2 regions of the Exiguobacterium sp. Helios genome follow, and region 2 is predicted to be linked to the other one. Evidence: predicted binding sites of a transcription regulator. Region 2 holds the regulator's gene; the other holds the start of a gene.
What was found. The regulator Rex, encoded in region 2, represses fermentation and respiration genes when NADH is low (regulators of the CRP and FNR family bind a similar motif). The targets are predictions, from matches to a motif close to TTGTGAAATATTTCACAA.

Region 1: HNY42_RS04255 (formate/nitrite transporter family protein) is a predicted target of Rex. The motif match lies at 2,913-2,930, and genes of this name have one in related genera.

The regions. Positions count from the first base shown of each region.
Region 1 is NZ_CP053557.1:821,281-826,379, reverse strand. Features, by position in the region: gene murB (UDP-N-acetylmuramate dehydrogenase) at 1-122, shown strand, start outside; gene HNY42_RS04265 (aminopeptidase) at 220-1,443, opposite strand; gene HNY42_RS04260 (DUF1232 domain-containing protein) at 1,542-1,961, shown strand; gene HNY42_RS04255 (formate/nitrite transporter family protein) at 2,056-2,892, opposite strand; gene HNY42_RS04250 (hypothetical protein) at 3,076-3,684, opposite strand; gene HNY42_RS04245 (YitT family protein) at 3,824-4,693, shown strand; gene HNY42_RS04240 (CHASE3 domain-containing protein) at 4,856-5,099, shown strand, end outside.
Region 2 is NZ_CP053557.1:3,029,507-3,034,605, reverse strand. Features, by position in the region: gene HNY42_RS15640 (hypothetical protein) at 1-16, opposite strand, end outside; gene HNY42_RS15635 (ABC-F family ATP-binding cassette domain-containing protein) at 16-1,917, opposite strand; gene HNY42_RS15630 (redox-sensing transcriptional repressor Rex) at 2,074-2,733, shown strand; gene HNY42_RS15625 (twin-arginine translocase TatA/TatE family subunit) at 2,733-2,936, shown strand; gene tatC (twin-arginine translocase subunit TatC) at 2,944-3,723, shown strand; tRNA gene HNY42_RS15615 (tRNA-Ala) at 3,831-3,903, shown strand; gene HNY42_RS15610 (S8 family serine peptidase) at 4,149-5,099, shown strand, end outside.

The sequences.
Region 1 (5,099 bases), 830 kb from region 2:
ACATCCAAGACGCGACAGCGACTGACTACATTTCGCTTATTCGCCACGTGCAGGAAACCGTTCAAGAAAAGTTCGGCATCTTACTTGAACCTGAAGTGAAAATCATCGGAGAAGAAGCTTAATTCTTTTCAAGCACATCAGATCAAAAAAGGGAGCCACCCGACATGTTCATCATGTCCGGTGGCTCCCTTTTTTCTTTCCAATACGCAAAAACCTTTATCAGATTGCCCAGTTTCCGTCACGCATCAGTGGTTCGCGTGTACCATCAGGCAATTCGCCGTCAATTGACATCTGACCTGAACCAATCATGAAATCGACATGTGTCATTGAATCGTTCGCACCTTGTGCGGCTAATTCTTCGTTCGACAAACCTGGTCCATTTTCAAGGCAAGTGGAATAGGCGCGACCAATCGCCAAGTGACATGAAGCATTCTCGTCAAACAACGTATTGTAGAACAAAATACCGGAATCTGAAATCGGTGAGTGATGAGGCACGAGGGCCACTTCTCCGAGATAACGGGCACCTTCATCCAATGAGATGAGTTCGTCAAGCGCTGCTTGTCCCTGTTTCGCTTCAGCTTTAACGATTTTTCCGTCTTCGAACCATAACGTGAATTCATCAATCAGGTTCCCGCTGTAGCTGAGTGGTTTTGTGCTTGACACATGACCGTTGACGCCCGTTTTCTTCGGTAACGTGAAGACTTCTTCCGTCGGCAGGTTGGCGATGAAGTCGACGCCATCCGCATTCGGTCCACCTCCACCGAGCCAGACGTGACGCTCCGGCAATTCAATCGTCAGTTCTGTACCTGGTGCTGAATAATGCAACTTATTGTATTTCTTTTCTGTCAGGAAGGTAGCTTTCGTCCGCAAGTTGGCATCATGTTTCTCCCAAGATACGACCGGATTGTCCTGGTCGACACGTGTCGCTTTCAAGATTGCATCCCATAGGTCTTCTACAGCGTTTTCTGAGTCTGGGAATACCTTTGCCGCCCAAGCATCTGACGGCGCTGCAATGACGCACCAACTGACGTTATCGCTCATGACGAACTTGCGCCAATTTGCCAACGCAACACCAGCGGCTTTGTTCGCTCGTGCAATTCGACTTGATTCCACACCGTTCAATAAATCCGGATCTTCACTGACAACGGACAAGAAGGCTGTTTTTTCCTCTGCCAATTGATCAAAACGGGCTTTTAACCATTCCGGGAACGCATCAAATGAATCTTCCGGTGCATCAAAATAACGGATTTTCGTCATTTCGTCATCTGACCATTGAACGTAGACATTTGAAGCTCCCACTTCATAAGCAACACGCGTGATTTCACGGACTAACGGTGCATTTTCAATCCCCGCCCGAATTTCGAGCTGTTGACCGGCTTGCAGGTTGATTCCTGTACGTACGGCAAGTGCAGCATACTTTTTTAATTGTTCTTGAGTCGGCATTATGTAATCCCCTTTCAACTATTACTCTTATTTTCACGAAATAGTTGCAATTTTGCAAGAAATAAGGCGAAACTAGAGATACAGAAGGAGTGTTGATGATGGAATTTACACCAGGAGATTTTAAATCCGCTTATACCTATTTCCACCGACAAGCATTAACAGCTGTCGGAAATGCGAAAGCACAAGAAGACTTATTAATCCAAGGAGAACTCGGATTAGCCCGGTTGACGACAGACCTTGCCTCTGAGGACGGCTCGGATGTCGAACGCGAAGCAGAACTTGTTCTTTACTTCCAACTCAAACAGTTGCTCGACATGTTACGCGCTTTGTACAACAAACGTTTCGAGATGCAACCGGAACAGGAGCAACTTTTATTGACCGCTGTTCTTTACTTCACGTCCCCGGTCGATGCTTTACCTGACGAAAATATTTTAGGACTGTTTGATGATGCCCAAATCGTCGAGGCTATTTATGAAGAACTGGCCGCAGATGTTGATCGTTTTCAACACCTTGAATGACAACAGGCACTAATGGCAGACATCAAAAAAAGAAGGATCCGATTTTTTCATCGGATCCTTCTTTTTTGCTCTTCAACGCATAGAACTTACCATTTTACGCTTTTTGTTTTGAAGCGATATTGATTGTTGCGGCCTGTTCGTTCGATTGATCTACTTCAAGCTTCGATTTATTGAGCCATGTGTAAACCATTCCCATGAACAGTGCTCCACCGATAATGTTTCCCAACAACGCCGGAACCAGGTTATGAACCGCGCCGGCAAAGGAAATCGCTTCCGGATGCGGGACGACTAAAGCAAGTGAGAACAATGCCATGTTGGCAATGACATGGTCAAAGCCGGATGCAAAGAATACAGCGACCAAAATCATCATCATCATGATTTGTGCGAGTTCATTTTTCATGTTTTTCGGAATGAAAATCGCTAGACAGACCATCCAGTTACAGAAAATGGCTCGTGTAAAGATCTCCCATGTCGTATGATGAATTTTCGTCTCGGAAACAGCAAACAACCAGTTCTCCATTCCAAGTTCCTGAATAATCCCTGTTTGTGAGAAAAGTAAAGCGAAAGCGAGTCCACCGAGACCGTTTCCGATGAAACATAATGTCCATACTTTAAACGTATCCATTTTCGAAGTGAAACCACGCATTGTCGACGTCGTGAAATACATCGTATTTCCGGTAAATAATTCTGCTCCCCCGTACACGATCAAGACAAGCGCGACACCAAACGTTAACCCACCGACCAGTGTCGTAACCGGTGATTCATTTAAATATAAACCGTTGATTGCTTTAAGTGTAAATATGATGGCAAAACCAATGAATACTCCTGCTAACATCGCTCGAACCAAATATTCGAGCGGACGCATCCGTAGCATTTGCGTCGATTTGACAGCTTTTTTCCGTAATCCTTCTAATGCTTCTACTTCATTCATTGTAGAAACCCCGCTTTCTTTTGTTCAACACTTCACAATGTCTGTTCATTTATTATCATACTTCCATCTTATAAGATGTTCAAGTCATGAATAGACACTATTTAGCGTTTTATTAAAAGAAAAGGATGTAACCGATACCATTGTGTCAAGTTTGTGAAAAGTGCTTTTTCTTGGTGAATACAACTACTTTCCAGGAAGGATCCGCAACGATTCTTGGAACTTTTCAAAGAATACCGCCCGCCTGGAATCTACGAGTACATAGTCCTCGACAACGACACGATTAAACCGGTTTGCGGAAGAACTGGCACGTTCAATATCCCGGGGTGTATAGTCTTCAATACGTAGTCTGTCCATATCAAACGTGACATCAGAAAATGAGTCCCGATAATGAATTTGAAGTTCGGATAAATCAGATACACTCAAAAAAAGTGCTAACGTATGATGCATGATCAACTTGGATAAACGACTTTCCAAAAATGAGGCCTTGCCGGATTCGATCATCTTCCCGCTGCTTCCTGTCCAGTCCGCCTGTTCTTTTTCGGTAGGTTTGTATGTCAGCTTGACTGCCGTACCATCCACTGTTACACCGGTCAGCACTTCGGAAAACGGCAACTGCTTGACCAATTCTTCAATCGCAGCGGTATTGGACACTGATGTCCCGACATGACGTGCAATGACATGACCATCTTTAAAACTTTCTTCTTCCGGTGGCTGCTGCTGATTCCAGACGACCCACGAACCTGCCGACAGCCCGATCCCGATACACAGAATGAACAGTATGATTTTTTTCAAAAAAATGCTCTCCTTTCTTAAAACCAGCTGATTTTATTGTTCTTTTTTCAAATCAGGGGTTGAATTAATCTTCATATCAGCGTACTCTTGCAGGCAGATACTTTATGGAGGAGGAGCATGAGATTTCTCATCACTTACAATGAAAACTAAACAGCCTGCAAAGAAAAAACGTACAGAGAAAATCGGTTTTCTCTTGATTGGGACATTGCTGTACTCGTTGTACATCAGTCTTCTCTTGTCGCCAAACGATATCGGATCCGGCGGAATCATGGGAATCACACTTATTGTTCAGGAATTATTCCACACGCCAATTGGTTTGACACAACTTGTCTTAAACATTCCACTTTTTTTACTTGGATTTCGTTTTTTGAGAAAACGTTTTATGTTTTTATCCGGTCTCATCGTCCTGGCTTCATCATTTTTAATTGATTGGATTCCGACGCAAATCGTTCCGGAATCCTTAAATGATCCACTGGTTGCTTCCATCTTTGCCGGCCTCGTCTCTGGTTTAGCGATGGCTTTAATTTTCTTTGGCGGCGCCTCGACAGGCGGACTCGACATCCTCGGAAAATTCTTTTATGCCCGCTTTCACAATTGGCCGCTTCCCCGTATTTTTTTAATGCAGGATTTAGTCATCTATGTACTCGTCTGGTTCGTATTTGATTTGAAGCATGTCATGTATGCGTTAATCATGAGTTTCGTTCGGGCGAAAGCACTTCAGACGGTGTATAGTTTTTACTCCGCTTCTAAACAATGTATCATCATTTGTGAAAAAGCCGATGAAATCAATGAAGTAATCACAAAAGAACTCGGACGTGGCGTAACAATTCTTGATGCACGTGGCGGTTATTCGAAACGGACGAAAAAGATGGTCTATGTCGTCGTCCAGAATAATGAAATTCTCAAACTCCAGGAAATTGTGTCCTCTGTCGAATCAAACGCTTTTGTTACGTTTTCTGAAATTCATACGGTCTTCGGGAACTATAAAGAACACTCCTATTCTTTTTAATCGTCTAACATTCTGTAGCCGCTACACTCGTTGTAGCGGTTTTTTGTGTATAATACGCAAAATCAAAGAAAATGTTCCATATTTTTTTGAATAATCCTTCACTTTTTGGGAAATAGTGGTTAAGCTAATGACATTAAGTTTTGTAGAAAAAGGATGGATTGTATGAATCAACTATGGCGGCACTGTATCATCCTCATCCTGATTGTCAGTCTGTTTGCCTCGATTCCCCTTTTGTATGCCTTAAGCGGATATCGTACGATTTCTAATTTGACGGAAGAGATGCATACACAAGATATTCTAATGATTAAACAAGTCGACCAATTGATCGAACATAATCGCGATCGGGCAAATGCCGTTCGCGGCCTGTTATTATATGAAGATGACCGTTACATTGAACAATATTACT
Region 2 (5,099 bases):
AACTTTTCGAGCGCATCAGTGGAACGACTCCCACTGTTCCATCAAATCAAGCAAGTCGACATCAATCTGATCGCGTTCTGCCGAAAGGGCGGTCGCTTTCGGAATATCATTAAAGACTTCCGGTTCGCACAACAACTGTTCGATTTCGACCGACCGGTTCTCCAACCGTTCAATTTCTTGTTCGAGCTTCTCCAGCTGTTGTTTCTTTTTGCGCGCTTCTTTTTGCGCCTCTTTATCAATCGTCTTCGTCGAAGCGACTTTGATCGCTTTCGCTTCTTCTGCTTCGAGGCGGGCGATTTCTTCCTTCTCGGCTTTTTTCTCCATATAATACGAGTAGTCACCGAGGTAATCGGTCACGCCGTCTGTACTCATCTCGATGACACGTGTCGCGACGCGGTCGATGAAGTAACGGTCGTGGGAGACGAACAGTAACGTGCCTTCGTAATCGACAAGTGCATTTTCGAGGACCATTTTCGAATCAAGATCCAGGTGGTTCGTCGGCTCATCCAGCACAAGCAGATTCGTTTTCCGTAACTTCAGCTTCGCGAGCGCCAGACGTCCGCGTTCACCGCCCGACAATTCATGGACGAGCTTGAAGACATCATCGCCGCTGAACAGGAACTGCCCGAGAACGGACCGGACTTCCTGTTCGCGCATCAACGGCCATTCGTTCCAAATTTCATCAATGACCCGATTGCGGTCGTTCAGTTCCGCCTGCTCCTGATCGTAGTAGCCAATCGAGACGCCAGTACCGAAACGATAGTCACCGAACAGCGGTTTCAGACGGCCGACAAGCACTTTCAGTAACGTCGACTTGCCGATTCCGTTTGGTCCGACAAGCGCCAGTGATTCCGCACGTTGCAGCCGGAACGTAATGTTTTTCGAGACGGCTTCTTCGTAGCCGACAGCGAGTTGATTGACCTGCAGCACATCATTGCCGCTCTGCTTTTCAATCGGGAATGACAGAACCGTACTGCGTTCGTCACCGTCCGGACGGTCGATCCGGTCGACTTTTTCGAGACGCTTGCGGACACTTTGCGCCCGTTTCGTCGTCGTCGCACGGGCGATGTTACGCTGGATGAAGTCCTGCATCTTCGCGATGTCTTCCTGCTGCTGTTCGAACTGTTTCATTTCCTGTTCGTACAGTGCCGCTTTTTGTTCGAGATACTTCGTATAGTTGCCTGTGAATTTCCGCGACACGTTCCGGGACAATTCATAGACGACGTTGACGACTTGATCGAGGAAATAGCGGTCATGGGAAACGATCAGGACAGCACCACGGTAACCGGACAGGTAGCTTTCGAGCCAGGACAACGTATCGATGTCGAGGTGATTGGTCGGCTCATCGAGAATCAACAGTTCCGGTGCCTGGAGTAACATCTTCGCCAGGGCAAGCCGGGTCCGCTGTCCACCGGAAAGCGTCTGAATCCGGCGGGAATAATCGTCCGGATAAAAACGCATCCCGTGTAAGACAGAGCGGATGTTGGCTTCGAACTGATAGCCGCCGGCTTCCGAGAAGTCGTGTTGCGCTTGATCGTACGTTTTCAGGAGACGGTCATAGGCAGTCGGATCATTTAAAATGTGCTCCATGCCCATTTCGATTTCCATCCGACGAAGCGCCCGTTCCTGATCCTGCAGATGCTCAAAGACGGTCAGCATCTCGTTCCAAATCGATTCGTTCGACTCGAGTCCGCTGTCCTGCGCGAGATAACCAATCCGGACTTCCTTGCTTTTCATGATCTCCCCCGAGTCATGTGACAGCTCCCCGGCGATGATTTTTAAAAGTGTCGATTTTCCGGCACCGTTTCGTCCGACGAGGGCAATCCGGTCCCGTTCCTGTACTTCGAGTTTAATATTGTCTAAAATCGGCTCTACGCCGAATGATTTTGAGAGTTGGTTTACTTGTAAGAGAATCATATCCATCCATCCTTCCACCCTTTAGTCTATCACGAAAAATCCTGCCGAATATAATATTTGTTACTCTATGTGAAGTGGTTTACAATCAAGGAGAGTAGAATTCTTTGCATTGATTTGGGTGCCACGTCAGAACGTGGCCGAAGGGGGAACTGCAGTATGAATGGGCCAGACACAAAAATACCACAAGCAACGGCGAAACGACTGCCGTTATATTATCGTTTTATCCAAAGTCTCTATAACTCCGGCAAGCTGCGCGTCTCGTCAGCAGAGCTCAGCGAAGCGGTCAAAGTCGACTCTGCGACGATCCGTCGTGACTTTTCCTACTTTGGGGCGTTAGGGAAAAAAGGGTACGGTTATAACGTTCAACATTTGTTAACATTTTTCCGAAAGACACTCAACCAAGACGAGGTCACGAATGTCGCCTTAATCGGGGTCGGACATCTCGGAACAGCGTTTGCAAATTATAACTTTTTAAAGAATAATAGTACTCGTATCGTCATCGCGTTTGACGCCGATGAAGACAAGGTCGGAACAACGACGCAGGACGTTCCGATTTATCACGTCTCGGATATGAAAGAACAAATCAAAGCGAACCATGTCGATGTCGCCATCTTGACGGTACCGTCGCAGTTCGCGCAGTCAGTAGCGGATGAGTTAGTTGAGTACGGTGTGACCGGCATTCTGAACTTTACACCGGCCCGGTTGAATGTCCCGGCCCACGTCCGGGTGCATCACATCGATCTGTCAATCGAGCTGCAGTCGCTCGTCTATTTCATGAAGCATTATTCGCAATCAGCTGAAGGAGTGAAATCATAATGGAAAACTTAATCCCGTTAACACTTGGTATTGGACCGGCAAGCATCGCCTTGATCGGTGTCGTCGCCCTCATTATCTTCGGACCGAAGAAATTACCGGAACTCGGCCGCGCGGCCGGTCAAACGTTAAAAGAGTTCAAGAGTGCGACACACGGCATCATGGAAGATGATAAGGATAAAAAGGACGAAATGAAAGAGAAGTGAGTGAATCATGGCGATCGATCAAGAACAGAGTGTGACATCGCACTTAGATGAACTGCGTAAGCGGATCATCTGGTCGCTCATCATCGTGGTAGTCATGTTTATCGCAGCCTTTCCGCTCGTCCGGCCGCTCGTCCGTTTCTTACAGGCCGACTTAAAGGAACTCGGAATCGGTTTAAATGCGTTTAACGTCGTTGATCCGTTGATGTTATATCTGAATCTTGCGTTCATCATCGCAATCGTCTTGGCGTCCCCGTTTTGGATGTACCAGCTTTGGGCGTTCATCCGTCCCGGTCTGCACGACCAAGAACAAAAAGCGACGTTGACGTACATTCCCGTGACGTTTTTCTTATTCCTTGCGGGTGTTTCCTTTTCTTATTTTTGGCTGTTGCCGTTTTTACTGGAAGTATCAACGGAACTCGGACAAGAGCTTGGGATTGAACAGGTCATCGGGGTCGAGAACTATTTCAGTTTCCTGATCCGGTTGACGATTCCGTTTGGTCTGTTGTTCCAGTTACCGGTCGTGACGATGTTTTTGACACGGCTCGGACTCGTAACGCCGTTCTTCATGCGGAAGAATCGGAAGTATGCGTATTTTGCGTTGTTCGTGATCGCGGCGTTGATCTCACCGCCCGACATTACGTCGCATTTGATGATTTCTGTTCCTTTGTTCATCCTCTATGAAATCAGTATCATCATCTCGGCACGGACGTATAAAAAAGTGCTGATCCTGGAGCAACAGGCTGAACTGGAACGACAAGCGGATATGATGCGTGAGCTGAACAAATAACGGAAGATTCTCCTTTGCCGGTAAGGTGAGGGAGATTTTTTTGTAAGCGGTCTAATTTTATATTGAAAAAATGAACAGCAATGGGTATACTCATTATAGAAACACACGGGGGCTTAGCTCAGCTGGGAGAGCGTTTGGCTGGCAGCCAAAAGGTCGTCGGTTCGAGCCCGATAGTCTCCATATTGCTTTACCTGCCGAAACCTTGGGAAACCAAGGTTTTTTTTGTCCTTTTTTATTCACCTGTAAGAAATAGATAAGGGAATATAAGGATTTATTCATTTTGTGATGTAATAAACAAACAAATATTTTTAAAAAGCACCAAATTTAAATTGTATATTAAGCGAAAGTTAATTAAACTAAAAATACAGAATTTTCGTTTAATACGTTTTTGCTCCACATTACATTTTTGGAAAAGAGGAAAAGGAATGAAGAAAAAGAAGATTGCTCTGATGGCGGCTGCCCTCATGACATCTTCCAGCCTAGTTCATGCTGAGGGACACGTGTCATCACAAAAAGTGGATGTACAAAAGCCACAAGCACTCTCACTGAAAAAAGCGGGTCAAGAAAAGTCATACAGTCAAAACGAAAAAGTACGGATTGTCGTCGAGCTCGATCAAAAAGCAGCGATTGAACACGCGCAGGCACAAAATAAGCGTTACAGCACGTTAAGCAACACGGAAAAAATTATTCTTAAGAATCAAATCGTCAACAAACAGAAGGAAGTCAAAGCGGCAATTGCCCAAAAAGACATTTCTGTTTCGTATAAAGAAAGCTTCACGACCGTATTGAACGGGTTCAGCGGGGAAGTCAAATATGGTGAAATCAAGGAACTGAAAAAATTAAGCGGGGTCAAAAACGTACATATCGCACACGAATATGCGCGTCCGGAAGTCGAAAAGGGCGCAACACCAAACATGTTACATAGTAAAGACATGGTCAATGCGAAGCAGACATGGCAGGACTACGGCTATAAAGGGGAAGGAACGATCGTTGCCGTCATCGATACGGGAATCGATCCGACGCACAAGGACATGGTCCTCAGTCCGGAGACGAAAGTCGATTTGACGTCGTCAAAAGTCGAAAGCTTTAAATCGTCAAAAGGTTTAAAAGGAAACTACTTCACGGAAAAAGTACCGTACGGCTATAACTATGCGGATCATGACAGCGAAATCCGTGATCTTGGGCCAGGCGCTTCGATGCACGGGATGCACGTCGCCGGTACAGTGGGTGCCAACGGCGATGAAACGAACGGTGGAATCAAAGGGGTTGCACCGGAAACACAACTCCTCGCGATGAAGGTCTTCGGCAATGATCCAGGGATGCCGTCGACATTCAGTGATATCTATATCAAAGCGATTGATGATGCGATTGCGCTA